Regions from separate parts of the Paenibacillus sp. WG02 genome, predicted to be linked through region 2. Evidence: riboswitches for the same ligand, from Rfam matches in the RefSeq annotation. Region 2 holds a riboswitch; each other region holds the start of a gene.

Region 1 (7,194 bases), 3.4 Mb from region 2:
ATAACTTGTTGGGAATCGAATCGTACGAATGCGGCGGTTATTTCGCCTACGATACCGGAAGAATCTATTCGCTTACGTATTCTAGCAAACTCGGATTCGCCGCAGGATCAAGCGTTGAAACGCGAGATTCGTGATGCTATTATTGCTCGTATGCAGGAGTGGGTCGTTGGGCCGCAAACGTTGGATGACGCAAGAGCCGTGGTTAGAGCCCATTTGTCCGAATTTGATGTTCTTGTTGGACAAATGATTGAAGCACGTGGCTATAGCTATTCACATACAGTTGAGCTAGGTAAAGTCCCTTTTCCAACAAAAATGTACGGAAATGAAGTGTACCCGGCAGGAGAATATGAAGCGCTGCGCGTGACAATTGGATCGGGGGAAGGTCAGAACTGGTGGTGTGTGTTGTTTCCGCCATTATGTTTCGTGGATTCCTTATCCGGAGAAGCGGTAGCATCGGCTGCTGTTGTAGCGAAAACAGAAGGTGATGGGAAGGTGCAATCCTCTCCTGCACCTGCAACGAAAGTCAGTAAAGCTGCTTCAACAGTTAAACCCGACAAGTCTAACCCTGTCGTTAAAGACAGTGATGCTAAGCAGCCACAAATTAAGTTTTTTATCTGGGAAATGGTGAAGAAGATCGTATCGTGGTTTAGCTAAGAAAGTCACCTATTCCGACTTAGGATCAGAATTATATTTGAAGTTAGGATGATAGATGATCGTGACAAAATACTGGAAAGTGGATCAGGGAATTGGCACCGAGATAGGCATGGAATTAGCTGAAGCTGCCCAGCTTCTACGAAGCGGTGAAACAGTCGCCTTTCCAACAGAGACGGTGTATGGACTTGGGGCAGACGCGACGAATACGGCAGCGGTTGAAGGGATTTTCACAGCGAAAGGTCGGCCTTCGGATAACCCGCTTATTGTCCACATTGCGGATGTCGAGCAGCTATCAAGTTTAATTCTGTCGGATCGTATTTCGGCAGATCATCGCCAGCTTATGGAGGTTTTCTGGCCGGGTCCTCTTACGATAGTGCTGCCTGTGAAAACAGGTGGCATTTCGCCGTTAGTAACCGCTGGTCTTAAAACTGTGGGTGTGCGTATACCAGATCATCCCGTGGCATTGCAGCTTCTTCGTGAAGCGGGGCTACCCATAGCCGCGCCGAGTGCTAACAGCTCAGGCAGACCTAGTCCAACACTCGCCTCTCATGTCAGAGATGATTTAGATGGCCGGATTGGCGGGATCGTGGATGGTGGTGCAACTGGGGTTGGTGTCGAGTCAACTGTGATCGAGATTGTAGCAGGTGAGTTATATATTTTGCGTCCTGGCGGTGTTACGGCGGAGCAGCTGCAATCGGAACTGCCTGCTATTCGGATTCATGAGCCAGAGCGGGGAGAGGTGCAGGATGCCGAAACACCACGTGCTCCTGGGATGAAATATACACATTACGCACCAAAAGGATTTATGCATATCGTTCAAGGCGAAGATGCAGAAGCTGTTGCTGAATGGATCCAACACGATATTGATGCCGCCAAAACACGAGGTGAGTCAACGGGTATTCTTACATTTGAGGAAAGAGCTTCTCGTTACCATGCAGATTTGGTTATTGCCTGCGGATCGTTAACGCAACCGGAAACAATTGCTCAGGATCTTTACGCTGCGTTAAGGCAGTTTGATCAAGAAGGTATTCAATATATTGCTGCAGAGGGTTGTCCAGAAACGGGGATTGGCCTTGCGATTATGAATCGTCTTCGTAAAGCAGCCGGTCATCGGCTTGTACGTGTTTAGCTAGCATGATTCCCTGTTTGTCCGCATATCTTGAGAGAGAAACGTGGACAAGGGGGATAGCGCATGCTCGCATCTGGGGTGGAATTTGGGCAGCTGGTAACAATTATTATTATGGCGATTGCTTTGGGCCTAGATGCTTTTTCCTTAGGGATTGGCATAGGGATGAAGGGTATTCGTTTGATTGATATTATGAAAATTAGCTTCGTGATTGGTATATTTCACGTTCTCATGCCTTTGATGGGGATGTTTATGGGGCAATATGTTTCATTGCTGCTCGGGAATGTCGCTACAGCGGCTGGGGGATGTTTGCTCATTCTTTTGGGATCGCATATGGTGTATAGTTCGATTCGAGGAGAAGAAGCGACTTCTTTTGATCATCGGTCAGCTTGGGGCCTGACGATCTTCTCACTTAGTGTTAGTATTGATTCATTCTCTGTGGGTGTATCCCTTGGCATGTTTGCTACGGATATTGTGTTGACCGTGCTGATATTTGGTCTGTTTGGGGGTTTGTTATCCATTGCCGGTTTGTTGGTTGGCAGGCGGGTAAGCGGCTGGGTAGGTGAGTATGGCGAGGCGTTTGGCGGGCTTATTTTACTCACTTTTGGGATCAAGTTTTTACTATGATACAATAGGGGTGTAAAAGTTTTCGTCTTAGCTTATGCTTATGATTAGGAGGGAATCATGTTGCGAATTCTATTTGTTTGTACAGGAAATACGTGCCGCAGTCCATTAGCAGAAGGTTTGCTGCGTATCAAGGTGCACCAAGAAGGGCTTGCGGCGGAGGTTCGTTCAGCAGGCGTTTCCGCGGTGACGGGCGGTCCAATCTCCAGAAATAGTGCATCGCTTCTACAGGAAGCGGGTTTCAAGGAGCCCATAAGTTCTTTGGCGATCCAAGAGTCTGAAGTGAATTGGGCTGATCTTATTTTGACGATGACGATGGGACATAAGCGTACGGTTATCCAGCGGTTTCCGGGTGCGATTGAGAAGACTTTTACACTCAAAGAGTACGTAGAGGATGACGCTCATATTTTACAGGCGATTGAGGAAAGGGAGCAGCTCGTTACGGAGCTTCAGCTCAAACAGGCTCTTTCGCAAGCAGTATCTGTAGAAGAAAGAAGCCGCATTTATAAACTTGAACATGCGATTCCTGACTTTGACATTTCGGACCCGTTCGGAGGCTCAATAGAGATTTACCGACAAACGGCTGAGGAGATCAGCGGGAGTTTAGATAAATTGATTCCGAAAATACGTGCACGAAACGAAGGCTCCAAATAACTCAGGTACGAGATTTACGAATTGCGGATACATCTTTACACATGGGGTAGAATGCGATAAAATAGAGGTACTAATCAAGACTCAATGTAACTGGCGACGAGTGGGAGTAACCACAGTGGAGCATTGAGCTATACGGCCGGTCGCCTGGGCAAAAGAGCAACGCGCGTTTTCTAGCGTGTCCGCTCTTTTTTTCGTTTTCTGGTGAGCTTTGGGATATAATAGGATGGTCGAATTCGAACAAGCAAAGGAGCGTTCTATTCATGAAAATTGCCTTAGGTGCAGATCATGCAGGCTATCGTTTGAAAGATGTTATCATTCCTTTTATTGAGTCATTAGGTCACCAAGTCGTCGATTATGGCTGCAGCTGCGCAGATTCGGTTGATTATCCCGACTATGCGCTTCAAGTTTGTGAGCAAGTGGTATCCGGCGATGCGGACAAAGGTATTCTGATTTGCGGAACGGGTATCGGAATGTCGATTGCCGCGAATAAGGTTCCGGGCATCCGCTGTGCACTCGTACATGATCTGTTTTCAGCGAAAGCGACGCGTGAGCACAATGATACGAACGTACTTGCCTTAGGGGAACGTGTTATTGGACCGGGTGTAGCAGAGGAAATCGTGAAAATTTGGCTCGAAACTGAGTTTTCTCAAGGTGTTCGACACCAAAATCGTATTAACAAAGTGCAAAGTATCGAAGATCGTTTCACACTGCACCCATAGAATTTTTCCTAACGGAAAATTCCAGAAACGAGGGATCACGATGACAGATTCCATTCTATCTAATGTTGCCGAGGCTATGGAAACGAATCTTCGGGAATTGGTCAAAGTCGGCAATCTCAGATCAGGTCACATTCTGATTATCGGAACGAGCACGAGTGAAATTCTCGGGCATAGGATCGGTACATCGGGGACGCTGGATGCGGCCAAGCCGATTTTTGAAACGGCGCAAGGAATAAGCCGCGAGTTCGGACTGCACTTAGCCTTTCAATGCTGCGAGCATTTGAACCGTGCGATCGTTATTGAGGAAGAGCTGCTAGCGAGCATGCCTCAGCTTGAGCCTGTCTCTGTCATTCCGGTGCCAGAGCCGGAGGCTCGATGGCCTCCTATGCGTATCGCCATTTCACGAAGCCGGTCGTTGTCGAGAAGATTCAGGCACATGCCGGAATCGATATTGGCAGCACGCTCATCGGGATGCATTTGCGCCCAGTTGCTGTGCCAGCAAGGCCGCCAGTACGTAACATTGGCCATGCCTATGTAACGATGGCTTTTACCCGGCCTAAGCTGATTGGCGGTACAAGAGCTGTATATCTGCCTGATGAAGCGGAACAACTCTATCAAACAGCCGCACCTGATGCGGATTGCTAGCTATTACCTCAATGAATAAGACTTAACAGATAAGACTACCCTGTAGGAGGAATTTTAATATGACAAACTTTTTGAGTAAACAAGATCCTAAAATTGTAGCAGCTATGAACCTTGAGCTTGCCCGTCAACGCGACAAAATTGAGCTTATCGCATCTGAAAACATCGTTAGCCAAGCTGTTCTTGAAGCTATGGGTACTGTGTTAACGAACAAATATGCAGAAGGTTACCCAGGCAAAAGATACTATGGCGGCTGCGAGCACGTAGACATCGTAGAAGATATCGCTCGCGATCGTGCAAAAGAGCTTTTCGGTGCTGAGCACGCGAACGTTCAACCGCATTCCGGCGCACAAGCCAACATGGCTGTTTACCTGGCAGCTCTAAACCCTGGTGATACGGTACTGGGTATGAACCTGGCACATGGTGGTCACTTAACGCACGGCAGCCCCGTGAATGCGTCCGGTATTCTCTACAACTTCGTAGCTTACGGTGTAAGCGAGAAAGATTTCCGTATTGATTACGACGATGTTCGTAAAGCTGCATTCAAACACAAGCCTCGCATGCTCGTAGCTGGCGCAAGTGCTTACCCGCGCACAATTGATTTCGAAGCTTTGGCTTCCATTGCTAATGATGTAGGAGCGCTGTTCTTCGTGGATATGGCTCATATCGCAGGTCTTGTTGCTGCTGGTTTGCACCCGAACCCAGTGCCGCACGCACATTTCGTAACGACAACAACACACAAAACGCTTCGCGGTCCTCGCGGCGGTATGATTCTTACGCGCAAATCTTGGGCGGCAGCAATCGACAAAGCGGTTTTCCCTGGTACCCAAGGTGGTCCTTTGATGCACACGATCGCAGCAAAAGCGGTTTCCTTCGGTGAAGCTCTGCAACCAGATTTCAAAACATACGGACAAAACGTGATCAACAATGCACAAGCATTGGCGACTGCTTTAACAGCTGAAGGTATTAACTTAGTTTCCGGCGGTACAGATAACCACTTGATGCTGATCGATTTGCGCAACTTGAACATTTCGGGTAAAGACGCTGAACACGTTCTAGACGAAATTGGTATCACAGCAAACAAAAACGCGATTCCTTTTGACCCAACAAGTCCGTTCATTACTAGCGGTATCCGTCTAGGTACACCGGCTGTAACATCCCGTGGTATGAATGAAGAAGCGATGAAAACAATCGCGAAAGTGATTGGGCTTACCTTGAAAAACCCGAAAGACGAAGCTGTTCTAGAGAAAGCACGCGGTTTAGTGAAAGACCTGACAGCGCAGTATCCGCTTTACCCTGGTTTAACTTATTAATTTCTTGTTCAAAAAAAAGTTCAGGCCGGCTCTCTGGAGTCGGCTTTTTTTTACCCTTTTATCCGTCTAAAGGCTGTTGACGAAAGTAGGGAGGCAGACCTATACTTCTTGGTAATTCGTGTAAAAGGAGGTTGCATCCATGCAGCTTGTTTTACAGTACGTGCAGTTGAAATCAGCAATCATGCGAGTACACAATTTTCAACAAACCGATATGGATGTGCCCGTGTCCGTTGAAGAAATAGCCGGTTACCTGTATTGTACGGAACGCAATGTGAAAATATTGATTCGCAAGATGATTGAGATGGCGTGGATTTCCTGGACACCGGGTCGCGGGCGCGGAAATCGATCTACAATCCGGTTTCTAGCCTCTGTCGAAGATCTTTTGTTTACGGAAGCGAAAATGCTTGTTGAACAGGGGAATTTGAACAGTGCAATGAGTTTGTTTCAAATAGAAGGATTGGATTCAGGAGTCATGGATCGATTCTTAGCTTGGCTTGGGAGTTATTTTGGGTATAAAGGAACCCTTGAGTCCGGCGATCCTGAAACTCTTCGATTGCCGATGCAGATGAGAGTTCTGACCCTAGACCCTGTGGATGTGCTCTTCTCTGGCGATCTCCATTTCGTGAAGCAGGCTTTCGATACGCTGCTGTATTTTAGTCCTGAATGCGGCTGCCTAGAGCCAGGTTTAGCGCATGACTGGGAATGTAATGAGAATGCAACGATCTGGACGTTTTATTTGCGTAAGCGGGTGCGATTCCATCATGGGCGTGAGATGACTTCGGCAGATGCTGTCTTTTCGCTAAATAGGCTGCGCACGCTCGGCACGGAAAATTCTCCAAACCGATGGCTGCTGGAATCCGTTAAAGAAATCCGCGCAGTGGATCGGCTGACCATTAGAGTTGAGTTAAAGGCGTCGAATTATATGTTTCCTCATTACGTAAGTTCCTACCAGGCTGCAATCATACCGGCTGATGTGTACAGCGCTCAGAAAGTGAGCGATCCAGGCATGCTGCCCGTCGGGACGGGTCCGTTCCGGATTACGAGGTATGATGAAGGGGGCGTAACCTTCGAAGTGTTCGAGGATTATTACCGGGAGCCCGCCCACCTGGATCGTATTGAACTGCTATGCGTTCCGGAAATGGTCAGCGAGCGAAGGTGGCAGCAGCTGAATTTCCAAATGGGCAAGCTCAGTCATTCTAAACAGCCGGTACCGGCGCATTGGTGTAAAAAAGAAATCATGATGCTAGGTTCTAGCATGCTGGTCTTTAATTTACGAAAGGAAGGGCCTCAGCAGGATCTCCATTTCCGCCAAGCGCTACAATTAGTTCTTAACCGCAGCGGCATGATTAAGGAATTGGGGTTATATAATGCAATACCTGCCGCGGATTTCTTGCCGTCCGATTCGCCAGTCGAACAGCCGGAAGATGACCAGCCTGAACGAGCTAGAGAATTATTAAGGCAA
Region 2 (7,194 bases):
ATGAAAAATCCATTAACACCCAGAATCATCGCTGTCGATGGATCTATTTCCGATATTGTATACCTACATCCGAAAGATCAGCCGATGTTACCTTTATTGTTGCGGGGGATGGTCGATACGAAGAGTGATAGATCGGAAACGGCAAAAACAACGCTGCAGAAGCTGCATTGGCAAATGTATGAGAAGGGGATAACGCCCTATATTTCCGAAATTCAGTTGGACAAGGCCAAACGGATCAGGCTGACTGGCGTTTCACTTCTGGATCATAAGGGGAAATATAAGACCTCGCTGAACATAGAGGAAACCTGTTTACTTCAAATATTGAATAAAAACGCAAAGAAACCTGTTAGCTTTACACTTCCGATTCCTGGTGAAAAGAAGAGCGGTCCATTCCAAACAGACCATTTAAGTATATCGGTTCAAGGAATGAAAACGAAAATAAAAACCTCGTACAAGCAGGATAAGTTTCGATTCGATATCAACATTAAAATGCCAGCCGGTCTTACTGAACTTTTATTCCCTTTTGATGTACGAAAGAATGGAAAAGAGTTAGAGAAAATGATTTCTGAACATATGCAAAAGCAATTCGAGAAACTCATCAAAAACATACAGAAGCATCAAATCGATCCTATTGGGCTTGGACTCTACGCACGGGCCAACGAATATAGTCAATACAAGAAAGTGGAGGATCATTGGGGAGAAGCGCTGTCTAAGGCGGACATTCATGTTTCCGTTAAGGTGACCATTGGAAGCATGGGACCCGTGAAGTGACTGGTTTTGGAGCGGGTAATCACCTTTTTGACATAAAGTTGATAAGGATTGGCAGCAAAAATTTGCGTTTTTCTACACATGCCTTTACACTTAGAACAAAAACGGAGTGGTGAAATGAGTAAAGGTAGAGTATGGAACAAGGGGAAGCGCAATGGGGGTGGCGGACCAGCACCTGGAACGAGTTATAAGGAAAAGCTCGCGGCCACCATGCAAGCGGAGGGGAAGACTGTCGAGGTTATCGATCTTAAGAATCCGATAAATCAGGTTCAACGCATGAATCGTGAGAATTGGGTCGAGAGACCCGTTCGCGTTAACCGTGAACAGCCTAAAAAATAATGCAGGTAAGCCTATCCAGACACTTTATGAGTGCTGGGTAGGCTTATTTATTTGTTTGTTTCGGGTCAAGCGGGAGTGGAGCTTACCCATTGCTCGGGAGGGTGAGATACTGACTTGGCTCGAGTGTGAGTGTGGATTTGTCTTCTGGTTTATGGTTTTCCGATTTACTGTTGATGTGGGGAAAAAAGAGTGAATTGTTGTACAGCGTACAACAATTCCTATCAATTCGCCTGGGCATAGGTGAAGATGTTGTATTTTGTGCAACAATTTAGCCCAATTTCTTGCTAAAATGCTACTATTGGCTGGAATTGTTGTATTTTATGCAACAATCGTGAGGAAATCGTGGATTTGCTAGCGTAATGTTGTATAAAATACAACAACATTACATGGATGAGCGTGTAAGTAGACAAATATTTGAACAAACTCACTCATTCTCTCACACCCACCGAAACAGCCAAATACTCAAACACCCAAACACCCAAACACCCAAACACCCAAACACCCAAACACCCAAACACCCAAACACCCAAACACCCAAACACCCAAACACCCAAACACCCAATCTCTCTCTCGCCAAAAGCAAGTGTAAGCCGTTTATCCGTATTGAGAAGGCTAATCAGTCCAAATTCACATTAGACATTTGTCCCGCTTTATAATAAGGGTAATCCATCTTTTGTTGAACTTGCTGAACGAAATGCGAATCAGTTAGGGATTCAATGACGAATAGTCCTAAGTCAATAGAGGCCGAAACGCCGCCACCAGTGAAGAGATTCCCGTCTCTGACGATTCGTTTTTTCATGACTTCGGAACAGTAAGGTGTCAGTAAATCGTAGGCGGAAGGATTCGTAGTGGCCTTTTTTCCATACAGGAATCCGGCTGCACCCAGTAACAACGCACCTGTACAAACAGAAACCTTGTAAGTCACATTACCAGCAGTTTGGAGCCAAGCGATGAAGACAGCGTCGAATCTAAGGCTTCTCGTTGAAAATCCGCCAGGTACAAACAGGAGATCATAACCCGATAGATCAGGATAAACATGTGTTACTTTAACGGTTAAGCCACGGTCGTCGGTAATTTCGTCCTTATTGGAGCAGAAATCCCAAGAGACGTTCTCTTTAGCTCCCAAAATGCCCATCCATGTAATAGCTTCATAGAAGCCGGTGAAGTCTAATGCGGTCATCCCATCGAATAGTACGAATGCCATTTTCATTAACAGCCACCTGACCTTTCAATTGTTATAAAAGCACAAAAAAGCACTTGATCAAGGATCAAATACTTTGCCCAGGCGTACGGCTGTTTGCAATGTGCTCCCTCATGGTTATCCATGTTAACGCCAGTCACACATCGGTTAATTTCTATAATCTTACAATTTCCTTCACCGAAATTCAATATCTTTTTTCAAGTGACGACTATGACTTAAACCCTTTACATCCCCATATGAATGGAAGAGGCGCTCGTTGCTCACATCATAATGGCCGACAAGCAGGGGGGGAATTGACTTATGAAATCAGTATTTAAGCTTGAATTAGAGGAAGCGAGAGTCATGATCGCAGCAGGCATACAAGCGGCAGTAGAGGCGAATGCAGCCGAAACCATATGTATCGTAGACGATGGCGGATATCTCATTGCGTTAGAAAGAATGAATGGCGCTCGCAATACGAGCCCGGAAATCGCCATAGCTAAGGCGTTTACAGCTAGCGGTCACAGGCGCTCTACACATTTGTTCAATCAACCCGGTGGTCCAGCGACTATCCATGGTGAGGCATTTGGGATTCATGCCATGATGCCTGGTAAATTTGCTATTTTCGTCGGGGGGCTACCGATTGTGGTGAACGGGAGTGTCATAGGCGGAGTCGGTGTAAGTGGAGGGAATGGTGAGGATGACATTGCGGTGGGGGTTGCGGCGTTGAAGGCGCTGCAGACATATTTGGGTAACGCCTATGAAGTCATGACAGTTCCAGATATTAAGAAATAGGCGTCCATTCAAAATAAGAAGGCCCCAGTTCCTCTAATGAAAGAGAGAATGGGGCCTATGTGTTAATTCAAAAGGCTTCTTACGTATTGAACGGTTTCGTCAATCGTATCATCTGTTAGCTGTTCTAATGAGATGTCGATCCCTGGTTTTACTCGATGCAGCTTGTCCAAAAACGATTTCGTTTGGAAAATACCCTTGCCGGATCGCACAGCTTCCAGCTTGTCGTTTTGAACGACGATATCCTTTAGATGAGCAAGGACGATACGATCACCGAAAGCCTCAAATGCCTGAGACAGAAATACTTCTTGTGACTCGACAGATGTGGGTGGCAGTAAATTCACTGGATCAAACACAACTCCCAGATTACTGGAAGGAATCTCATCCAAGAGCCGAACCATTTTATCACAGCTAGATAATGTGTGAGTGAATACGGGTTCGAGTCCGATGAAGACACCCCAACGTTCCGCTTCCTCAGCCAATTCTTCAACTGTTTGTTTGAGGGTATCCCAACCAATAGCTTCATAGCGCTCAGAATCTTGCGCGAGGTACGTCGTTAATTCAGCCGTTTCCGTCGCGACGATAGAAGTACCAAAGTCTCTGGCGAAACGCAGATGCTCTTTGAACCGATTGATTTCATGACGCCGCTTCTGCGGATCTGGATGAATCGGGTTGATATAACAGCCAAGCACGCCGATCCGGATGCCAGCACGGTGAAATTGCTCGCCAATGTGGATGGCCAGAGCAGGGCTGAGCCTGCCGAGGCTCGTGTCAAAATCACTGATTGCTTTGCTGAGTGCAAGTTGAACGAAGTCAATACCTCGTCCGCTAAGCTTCTCTGTTAATTGCTTCAACGGAAGATGTCCTACGGTATGGGCTAATGTACCGATTCCCATCTATCTAGCCATCCATCCGCCGTCCACGCAAAGTACGTGTCCGTTCATATAATCCGAAGCATGCGATGACAAGAACACAACTGGACCTTTCAAATCCTCTGGTGAGCCCCAACGGCCTGCCGGAATTCGATCTGTAATGGATTGTGTGCGTTTCTCATCTTTTAAAATAGGAGCTGTGTTATTAGTCGTCATATAGCCAGGAGCGATGGCATTGATCTGGATGCCTTTCCCAGCCCATTCATTGGCTAATGCTTTGGTAACACCAGCGATAGCGTGTTTACTCGCTGTGTAGCCAGGAACATTAATGCCTCCTTGGTAGGTAAGCATGGAAGCGATGTTGACAATTTTGCCGCTGCCGCGCTCAATCATGTGACGGCCAATCAGCTGGCACAAGAAGAAGGCGGAGTTCAAGTTCAGGTCAATCACATCGTGCCAATCTTGACGCGCATGCTCGACCGCTGGCGTACGACGGATGATTCCGGCATTATTCACGAGAATATCGATGCTGCCGTAGATGCCGATGGCTTTATTCACAACATCCTCAAGGATGTCTTCGTTGCTAAGATCAGCTGCGATCAGCTCGGCTTTGCCGCCAAGTGCGCGGATGGCTTCGACCGTTTGCACGCTTTCAGATGAGGATACAGCTATGACGTTAGCGCCTGCTTCAGCAAGGCCAATGGCCATCGCTTGACCAAGACCGCCAGGAAGCACCGGTTACGAAGGCTGTTTTGCCTGATAAATTAAAAAGTGTCATGAAGGATACTCCTTTTCACTAATGAGTTACAATCTGGATGCCAGCATCACGGTACTGCTTGGCAATATCAGCGGGGAGGGCACTGTCTGTTAGGATCATAGCCACCTCGGACAAGGAAGCGAACGTTCGTAAGGCACACTGGCCGAATTTGTAATGATCGGCAACACCGTAAACCGTTGCGCTGGATTTAATCAATGCACGTTTGTAATCGGCATGATCACTCGTGTAGATTGTAAAGCCGTGCTGCAAATGAACACCAGTGGCAGAAATGAACGATTTCTGAATGTTGAGCTTACTCACATATTCCACGGCTTCAGGTCCTGCGAGCATATTACGCAGACGGTAGCCGCCTGGAACAACCAGCCGAATTTCTTCCTTATGCAAGAGCTCGGAGATTATAAATAAATCGTTCGTTACAACAGTAAGCGGCTGATTTTCCAGCCGCCTAGCAATTTCAAGTGTTGTACTGCCGCCATCGAGGGCGATAATGTCCCGTGGTTGGATGTATCGCAAAGCAATCGTCGCGATTTCGGATTTCTGATCGGCATGCTTAATGATCGGCTCTTTCGTTGAAAGTATGCCAAGCTGATCACTTTGAGCGAGCACCGCTCCGCCATGAATGCGGACGAGCAGGCCTTTTTCTTCGAGTTTGGCCAAATCTTCGCGAATCGTTTTACCTGTAACGTCCAGCCGTTCGCTAAGTTCGTTAACGGTTACTTCTTTCTGCGCCAGGAGTATTTCCATAATGGTTTCATATCTGCGTAGAGGATTCATCGGTTGTCATCCATTTCTAAATAGAGGTTACCGACTATTTTAAATCTTTCATGGCCACGGCGTCCATATCATCAAACATTTGATTTTCGCCAGCCATGCCCCAAATGAAGGTGTAGTTGTTCGTGCCAACACCGCTATGAATGGACCAGCTTGGGGAAATGACAGCTTGCTCATTGCGCATAACGACGTGACGAGTTTGTTGCGGTTCACCCATCATGTGGAACACAACTGCATCTTCCGGCATGTCAAAGTAGAAGTAGACTTCGGAACGACGATTGTGAGTATGGGAAGGCATTGTGTTCCACATGTTGCCTGGTTTCAGAAGCGTCATACCCATTACGAGCTGACAGCTTTTTACACCGCCTGTGTGAATGTATTTGTAAATCGTGCGCTCATTGGATGTATTGATGCTGCCTAAGTGAGTAGGAGTAGCTTCGCTGATGGCTACTTTCACTGTTGGATATGTTTGGTGAGCAGGTGTTGAATTAAAGTAGAATTTCGCTGGCTCGGCAGCGTTATCACTAGCAAACGTAATATCCTTCGCACCAAGACCAATATAAATGCAATCCTTGGAATCCATGTTGTAAACCGTTCCATCAACGGTGATCGTACCTCTGCCGCCAACATTAATAATACCGATTTCGCGGCGCTCTAAGAAATAATCTGCAGCCATTTCTTTCTTGTCAGCTTGCAATTGAAGTGTGCCTGTAATAGGAAGCACGCCGCCAATGATGAAACGGTCAACGTGGGAGTACACTAATTTAATTTCATTAGGTGAGAACAAAGAATTAATTTGAAACTCAGCTTGCAGGCGTTCCGTGTCAAATTGCTTAACTTCATTCGGGTGTGATGCGTAGCGGATATCCATCGGTTAATCTCTCCTCAAAATTGGTTTATTTATGTTGATATTCGTTCATATAGGTTTAATTTACTCCATAAAGGGGGTTTAGGCAAGGGTTTTTGGACCTATGTTTCAAAAGTTTCTGTTTGGGTGAATAAAGGATGCAGAATAAGTAAACAACAAACAAACGAGACTGGTTTACAATTAGGAGGCTAGCGCATGGATAAAAGTCATTATTTCGATCGCGTGTGTAACGACACGATTCCCACTCAACCTGATGAAGAGGCTACAACACCAACAGATATGCTGAGTGAGGCTGTCGAGGAAATCATGGATAATGTGAAAAAGGTGTTCTCAAGCGGCGATCTCGATGATCGGGGTTAGAAATTGGAAAGCTGAAAAGGACCTTGTTGTCTACAAATTGTAGATACCAAGGTCCTTTTTTCATTTTGGGATTAAGATTAGGAGACGATGCTTCCCGTATTTAGGATAGTTTGCAATGGATTTTGCTAGTCGAAATGAGATTGTAGATAGGCGTGATCATTCGATAAGTAACTATTCCTCACAGCTGATAGACATAACTCCAAAATCCGATTTTAGAGTCATTCAGCTTTCGTGAGGGTAGATGGGCAATCGTGGTTACCATTCAACCAAGGACGGCCAAGCCGTTTATTTTCTCTCACTCAATAAAAATTGAGAATCTCCCTAGCTCTGTTGCTGTTGGAGCATTCGGACTACCTGCTATAGTGAATCATTCCGGTCCGTTTGAAATTTTCTCCATTGGATCGGTGTCATGCCTGTAATGCGTTTAAACACAGTGGCGAAATGTTGACTGGACGCGTAACCCAAC
Region 3 (7,194 bases), 2.9 Mb from region 2:
GTTTATCATTGCTTTTTTATCTGGATTAGTAGCCTCACTGACATCCTTCTCAACCTTCATGTTCAACTTCATCGTCGGGATTATCTTAGCCTACTTCCTTAGCATTGAAATTGATTCTTGGAAACGCCTTGCAGGTGAAAAAACACCAAAAACCTTCAAAACCGTTTTCTTTTTTCTCAAAGAAAATGTCGTGAAGGGTATCGTCTCCTACATAAAAGCGCAAGCCAAACTTATCTCATTGACGTTTATTGTTGTATTTTTCTCATTGCTCCTCCTTGGCGTCAGCAATGCTTTCTCTATCTCGTTGTTGTCAGCCATATTCGACGTACTGCCGCTTCTTGGTGTATCCACTTTGTTCATTCCATGGATCATCTACCTGTTTATTGTTGGACAAACGACCCTAGCAATCTGGCTTAGTTCCATACTCTTGGTCGTCATTCTTGTCAGACAAATTATGGAGCCAAAGATCACTGGAGAATCACTCGGAGTATCGGCCTTTACGACCTTAGCTTTCATGATCGTATCCCTTTCCCTCTTTGGATTTGCAGGGGTCATCCTTTCGCCTGTACTGATCATTCTAATCAAAGTTCTGTATACGCAAGGCTACCTGCAACGTTGGATTCGTAAGCCTGAGGACGAGTATGTTCAAGGTAAATTACCTTATAGCGGTCCTTAATGGTTGAAAACCAGCTTCATATCAACGAAAAAAGGCGCCAGCTTTTCCTCAGGAAAAGTTGACGCCTTTTTTACCACATAAGAAAGTATAAGTTTTCGGTTCACGAAAACCGCTTTCTTATTGGCGATAAAACCTCATATAGGGATCTTTGGTCGTAGACCAAAGTCTCTCCTCGTTAAACGCGGTCGCTCATCTTTGAATGGCCTCGATAGAGGTTTTCTCATACGCGATGCCTACTTCGGTATATCGATGGCGCTATGCCCATTTTTTGCGTAAAAACGCGGCTCAAATAAAAGCCATTTTCGAATCCGCATTTCTCGGCAATCGCATCCAAGGTAAGTGTTGATCCCTCCAACAAATGCCGAGCTTTTGTGAGACGCATTTCATTCAAAAACTCAGAAGGTGTTAGTCCAAACGCCTTGCGAAACTTACGGGTGAATTGTACGGGGGTGAGTCCCAGAGATACCGCCAAATCCAACAGGGATAAGCTTCCATAAGCAAATTCCGTCATATATTTCCGGGCTTTCTCCATTAACAAATCGACTTCTGTGGATGGGTCATCTTTGTGATCTCGCTCCATTTTGACCAAACGTAATAAATCATTCACCATATGCTGTTTATGCAGCGTGCTCTCTTCATCCCAGCCGGGAAGCTGTCTCAAATAACGATAATTGGAAGATAAACGTTCTGTATCGTTAATCGTCAATTTCCCTTTCCAGACGGCTTCATCGCCTATACTAGGTTCAGATAACCATACAAACTGTAGGAAGTGAAAGGAAAGTGGTTCGAGTGTTTTCCTCTGAAACACGGTATGGGGTGGACATATGACAAAGTCTCCGAACTTCGCTTCACCTTTTTGCTCACCAACTCGATAGTAGAATCTGCCACCTTCTACGGCAAATATCGTCCAACAAGGATACTCGTCTTCCTCTAGCATAAACGCCACTTTACGGTGCCAATAAACATGGGAGATGAGCTTAATGGTCACATCACGGAAAGCCACTCTCTCACCCCTTCCATATTGAAATAAAGTATATGTCTATTGTAACTGTCTGCATGTTCAATGGAAATAGGATATTCTACAATGAAATTAAAGATATCCTATAACCCAGTGAGGTGCTATGTTATGAAGCATGAAATCATTCAATCAGACATAACTGTAGTCGGCGGCGGATTAGCAGGTGTTTGTGCGGCAATCGCTGCAGTTCGGTTAGGCCAAACTGTCTCTCTCGTCCAAAATCGTCCTGTCCTTGGCGGTAATGCCAGCAGCGAAGTTCGAGTCTGGGTATGCGGCGCTACCTCCCACGGTGTTCATCGAAATGCGAGAGAAACCGGCATCATGGGTGAACTATTTGTGGAGAACCAGTACCGTAATATCGACGGAAATCCTTATATCTGGGACCTGATCGTACTTGAAAAAGTCAAAGCGGAGAAGAATATCACACTGTTTTTAAACACGGATGTCCATGAGGTAGAGGCCGATGGCGACGAGACTAGTCGAACGATTCGTTCTGTCACAGGCTGGATGATGGGATCTGAACGGCGTATTCGTTTCGATAGTCGTGTTTACCTCGATTGTACAGGCGACGGGTTAGTCGGTTTCCTCGCAGGTGCGAAGTACCGCATTGGGCGTGAAGCGCAAGAGGAGTTTAATGAAGAATGGGCACCACTCGTCGCGGACGATATTACACTTGGAAGCACCCTGCTGTTCTATACCAAAGACGCCAGCCAGCCGGTCAAATATATCGCACCAAGCTTCGCGAAAGATATCACACAAACCTCCATTCCCATGAAACGCATCATTCGCAGCGGAGATAATGGATGCGCTTATTGGTGGATTGAATGGGGCGGCGAGCTTGATGTTGTTCATGAAAATGAGCGAATCCGGGATGAGCTGTCCTCTGTCATTTATGGCATTTGGGATTACATCAAAAATTCCGGTAAATTCGAGAGTGAAAATCTGACGCTCGAATGGATCGGCTCCATTCCGGGGAAAAGGGAATATCGTCGTTTCGTTGGGGACTACGTGCTGAATCAGAACGATATCATCGCACAGGAGCTGTTTGAAGACCGTGTCGCCTTCGGCGGCTGGTCCATTGACTTACATCCGCCACAAGGAATGTATGCCACAGCTAAAGGCTCCAAACATATGCATATGGATGGCAGTTACCATATCCCATTCCGTTCTCTCTACTCCGTCAACGTGACGAATATGCTGATGGCGGGACGCAACATCAGCGCATCCCACGTGGCCTTCGGCACGACGCGCGTCATGGCGACATGTGCCGTCATAGGCGAAGCCGCGGGCACAGGAGCCGCGCTCTGCGCGGCAAAGGGCATCTCCCCCCGCGAGACTGCACAGCAGCCACTTGATCGAGCTGCAGCAGACGCTGCTTCGACAGGATGCAGCCGTCCTCGGTCTGAAGAACGCGGACACGGCAGACCTCGTGCTCCGCGCGGAGATAACAGCGTCCAGCACCTTGACGCGACTTGCGCTTGAGCAATCTGCGTCGGTGCTGCCGCTCACCGCTCATGTGGCGCTTCTCGTGCCGGCAGATCCGTCCATTGACGGCATCGAGCTGCTGCTGAATGCTTCGGAAGCTACAGAGCTGACAGTCGAGCTCTGGAGCACTGGGAAGCCGCAGAACTACGTCCCCCATACACGGGTGACGTCCATTCAAGTAGCTGTAGCCGAGGGTTCTCAGCAGTGGGTAAGGGCTTCCCTCTCTTGGCATCCTGAAACTGCTCAGAATGCTTTTATTATTCTCAGAAGCAACCCGGTGCTTTCGGTCCATCTATCAGCCAGACCACAAACGGGTGTGCTTTCCTTCAAGCATGATGCTGCATCAAAAGATGCCGTAGATTTCGGTGATATGCATCATCATCAGCCGGTCATTGATTGGAGTGCGAAAACATTCATTCGGAAGCCAATTTGCTTCCGTCTGCTCTCGCCAACATCCGCATTCGCAGCCGATAAAGCCGCCGATGGGTATAAACGTCCTTATGGAGGACCTCATCTATGGTCGTCTGCTTGCATGGATGCCTCCCAGCCAGAATGGCTTGAAGCCAGTTGGCCGGAGGCTGTGCGAATTCGCAGTGTACATCTCACTTTCAATGACGACGTGAACGAAGATTTAATTAATCTGCATCATCATCGGACGGAATTCGAGATCATTCCTGAACTGGTCAAAGACTATAAACTTCAAGCCTTCATCGGCGGTGACTGGACCACAGTGGCTGAAGGGCTCGATAATCATATGCGCAAACATGTACATCTTTTGTCTGAAGTTGTAACGACTGATCGACTTCGTGTGGTCGTTGAAGCGATGAACGGGACGGAACGGGCAGAGATTGTTGAAATCCGTTGTTATGGTTGATTTAAGGTAATCCAAAGCACCCATAAATCATTTTAAGAGTTGCATATTCCATAACCTGCCATTATGATTAGATCAATTAAAAGTTGATGTGTGACTGGCGAAGCATGGATACCCATGAGGAAGCACATTGATGTTAAAGCCGTACGCCTGGGCAGAGGTAAGGGGGATTCATCCCCCTTGCCTCTTTGTGTTTTTACAAACATATGAAGGGTTGTGGGTAAAATGAATTCAGAAAAATTAATTTTGGATGGTACACGCGTCGCGAAAAGCATTAAAGAAACGTTAGTCGAAAGAATCAACCAACTGTCTGCAAGAGGAATCCTTCCCTGTTTGGCTACGATACTTGTGGGCGATGACCCTTCTTCCGAAACCTATGTGCGTATGAAAAGCAGCGCTTGCAAGCGGCTAGGCATCGATTCCAGACGGATCCACCTAAATAAAGCAACTACAACAGAGGAGCTTATTGCTGTTATTCAACAATTAAACGAGGACCCTCAGATCCATGGTATTTTACTGCAGCATCCGGTTCCACCTCATATTGATGAAAGGGCCGCGTTTGAAGCCATTCAGATCGACAAAGATGTGGATGGCGTTACCATGCAGGGCTTTGCTCAAAATGCTTTTGGAACGGCCAACTTTCCTTCTTGTACCCCAGACCGCCATTCTAGCCATTCTCGATTATTATCAGCTTCCTATTGAAGGCAAGCATGCGGTAATCGTTGGTCGGAGTCCTATACTAGGTAAACCGATATCGCTTATGCTGCTGAATAGAAACGCAACCGTGACCATTTGCCATTCTAAAACAAATAATCTTCCTCAAATCATCGGATTAGCCGATGTTGTCGTTGCAGCAGTCGGTAAACCTTCATTTATTCAAGGAGCATGGATTAAGGAAGGCGCAATCGTTTTGGATGCTGGATACAATGCTGGGAATATTGGCGATGTTGATTATAAGGCTTGTCATATAAAGGCTAGCGCAATTACTCCTGTGCCCGCTGGAATAGGCCCGGTGACCATCGCGATGCTGCTCAAACACACCGTCTTTGCTGCCGAAAAAAGCAAAATGTTGACCTAAGGCTCCGACATTCTTTTTTCTAAAATAGGTCTTAATAACCCTTGCTTAACCTGACATGGTGTGTTATATTAAAAGTGCGTCAAATCAAGGTTTCCACTTCAAAAAGTTGACATAGGAGTGATACAAATGCCAAACAATTCCGTGCAAATCCCGCAAGGCGAAGAATTGATTCGTGTGGAAATGACGGTTAAGGAAGCGCTTGCATTGACAGGCACTAAATTTAACCAAAACCACAAATTAGAAACAGATGCAATCAAGAAAGTTAAACAATCCTTAGAAGATAAATTATTGACACCTAACCATTAATCCATACGCACTCACCGCACATAGCCCTGACGAACGATTTCTAATCGCTCGCGGGGCTTTTTTCTACTTTCAGAAAGAATTGTTCGGGTATCTCATTTTCATCGCATCAAATTCGGCCGATTGCTTATAATAATCTCGCAGCGCAAAAATCCTACATTTTAAGGAGTGAACAATCATGTCTGAATCTCATAAAAAAACAGGACAATCCAAAAAAAATACAACGGCACGTGCACAAGATCAGAAAACCAATAAAAAAGGTTAATTCAGCCGAATGCTTATAATAATCTCGCACCGCCCAAAATCCTACATCTTAAGGAGTGAACAATCAAATGTCAGAAAGTCATAAGCAGCAAGGGCATTCCAGACAAAATACAACGACACGAACAAATGATCAAAAAAGCAATAAGAACGGTAATAAGAAATAACGATTTTCCACATGAGGAGGCAGATATATGCTCGATCAGCTAGAAAGCAATTATGACTGTGCGAATGCGGGCTCTGACCTGCATAGTTTAAAACAAGAACTTGAACAATTCCAAGGACAAGCAGCCTCTTCCGACAAAGAACAAGAAGAGCATCGGAATCGACTTGAGAATCAAATTCGTTTTATAGAAAATAAGTGTTCCATTCCAAGCGAACATAACCCGCAATGAAGAAAGTCCACGCCTTTGATATCGGGGCGTGGACTTTTTACATTAGTTGACTCTTCTTCTTGTCAAAATACACGGAACCCCTTTACCAACGGCTCCTGGCTCTGACATCATGGCCAAATACCGAAGTCCTCTAGTGCACGGTGTCTTACAAACCGCACATGTGGACGACTCCACAAGCCTCATCGTGTATTGAACTCTGGATGAAAGTTCTTTCTTCTTGGATGCCTTGCCTTTCCCTTTAGGTGGTGCCATATCCACGCCTCCCAACAGTTTCCTTCCTTCAGTATATGAAGTCTGGGCGGAACGGTTCTTGGGAAGCATGCTCAAGTTCGTGATACTTGTCTATAGCAAATTTATTAAAATTCCATCGCTGTCAATAGGATCGGAACCAATTCCTCATAGAGTGCTGCGAAGGATTCCACAGGCAGGGGGTTTACCCCAAATCCTACTTCTACAGTAAACCCAGGCCTACGAAATCGTTGGATGAACCAATCTTTGTAGCCCGCGTCACTGTCCGATAGTTTAACAGCCTGATAGCCACTGGCTAGGGCTAACCGCTCAGCAAATACTTCAGATTCCGGTGGTTCATAGTCGCGATAATTCCAATAAATCTCCCTACCTTGGGTATGCAGCGCCACGACAAGCTCAAAGTCATGGCATTCAGTAAATTGCGCTAAGACTGCTGCCTCCGGTTCCGTTAACGGTGCCTCTCCACCGTAATCGCGCTCTCCAGGTCCAGTCTTCTCTCTACGTAATGCCTCATCTTCCCAGTGTGCAGGGAACTGGTCATTGAGATCAACACCACGAATATTGGCCTTCCAATTCCTGAAATCAAGAGAGCTCTCATTCCAATTCAACAACTGCTCTTGGCAGGGATGTTCCTCGGTAACACCAGACAGAACAAGTTCCACTCCATCGGGATTCACCATCGGTACAACCCAAAGTGAATACTCCGATAGAAGCCGCCTAATGTTGCTGCCATGCCATGCAGTCCCTCTTGCATAGGAGCAAGCAAGGTCTTCCACGAATTGCATTAATAACGGTGTCGTTATCCATTCATTCGCATGCATTGCTGCGTTGAAATGAATCTCTTTCGCACCTTGACCA

What was found. A riboswitch is a leader RNA that binds a small molecule or an ion and turns the genes downstream of it on or off. The one in region 2 is predicted to bind ZMP and ZTP.
Region 1: it holds a riboswitch for ZMP and ZTP, as region 2 does, so the genes downstream of both, rpiB (ribose 5-phosphate isomerase B) here and ACBP55_RS15125 (DJ-1/PfpI family protein) in region 2, are expected to answer to the same signal.
Region 3: it holds a riboswitch for ZMP and ZTP, as region 2 does, so the genes downstream of both, ACBP55_RS28550 (bifunctional 5,10-methylenetetrahydrofolate dehydrogenase/5,10-methenyltetrahydrofolate cyclohydrolase) here and ACBP55_RS15125 (DJ-1/PfpI family protein) in region 2, are expected to answer to the same signal.

What each region holds. Positions count from the first base shown of each region.
Region 1 covers NZ_AP036016.1:37,296-44,489, forward strand. The annotation lists gene spoIIR (stage II sporulation protein R) at 1-654, shown strand, start outside; gene ACBP55_RS00190 (L-threonylcarbamoyladenylate synthase) at 710-1,783, shown strand; gene ACBP55_RS00195 (manganese efflux pump MntP) at 1,847-2,407, shown strand; gene ACBP55_RS00200 (low molecular weight protein arginine phosphatase) at 2,465-3,058, shown strand; ZMP/ZTP riboswitch at 3,135-3,215, shown strand; gene rpiB (ribose 5-phosphate isomerase B) at 3,319-3,777, shown strand; partial or broken gene ACBP55_RS00210 (TIGR01440 family protein) at 3,818-4,422, shown strand; gene ACBP55_RS00215 (serine hydroxymethyltransferase) at 4,482-5,732, shown strand; gene ACBP55_RS00220 (ABC transporter substrate-binding protein) at 5,872-7,194, shown strand, end outside.
Region 2 covers NZ_AP036016.1:3,423,850-3,431,043, forward strand. The annotation lists gene ACBP55_RS15115 (Ger(x)C family spore germination protein) at 1-771, shown strand, start outside; gene ACBP55_RS15120 (hypothetical protein) at 886-1,107, shown strand; gene ACBP55_RS15125 (DJ-1/PfpI family protein) at 1,724-2,317, opposite strand; ZMP/ZTP riboswitch at 2,380-2,458, opposite strand; gene ACBP55_RS15130 (GlcG/HbpS family heme-binding protein) at 2,609-3,082, shown strand; gene ACBP55_RS15135 (sugar phosphate isomerase/epimerase family protein) at 3,145-3,975, opposite strand; partial or broken gene kduD (2-dehydro-3-deoxy-D-gluconate 5-dehydrogenase KduD) at 3,976-4,729, opposite strand; gene ACBP55_RS15145 (DeoR/GlpR family DNA-binding transcription regulator) at 4,748-5,503, opposite strand; gene kduI (5-dehydro-4-deoxy-D-glucuronate isomerase) at 5,538-6,371, opposite strand; gene ACBP55_RS15155 (hypothetical protein) at 6,564-6,728, shown strand; gene ACBP55_RS15160 (helix-turn-helix domain-containing protein) at 7,086-7,194, opposite strand, start outside.
Region 3 covers NZ_AP036016.1:6,294,252-6,301,445, forward strand. The annotation lists gene ytvI (sporulation integral membrane protein YtvI) at 1-676, shown strand, start outside; gene ACBP55_RS28540 (helix-turn-helix domain-containing protein) at 897-1,679, opposite strand; partial or broken gene ACBP55_RS28545 (FAD-dependent oxidoreductase) at 1,803-4,053, shown strand; ZMP/ZTP riboswitch at 4,134-4,213, shown strand; partial or broken gene ACBP55_RS28550 (bifunctional 5,10-methylenetetrahydrofolate dehydrogenase/5,10-methenyltetrahydrofolate cyclohydrolase) at 4,276-5,128, shown strand; gene ACBP55_RS28555 (hypothetical protein) at 5,255-5,434, shown strand; gene ACBP55_RS28560 (DUF2524 domain-containing protein) at 5,887-6,087, shown strand; gene ACBP55_RS28565 (hypothetical protein) at 6,130-6,339, opposite strand; gene ACBP55_RS28570 (M14 family metallopeptidase) at 6,444-7,194, opposite strand, start outside.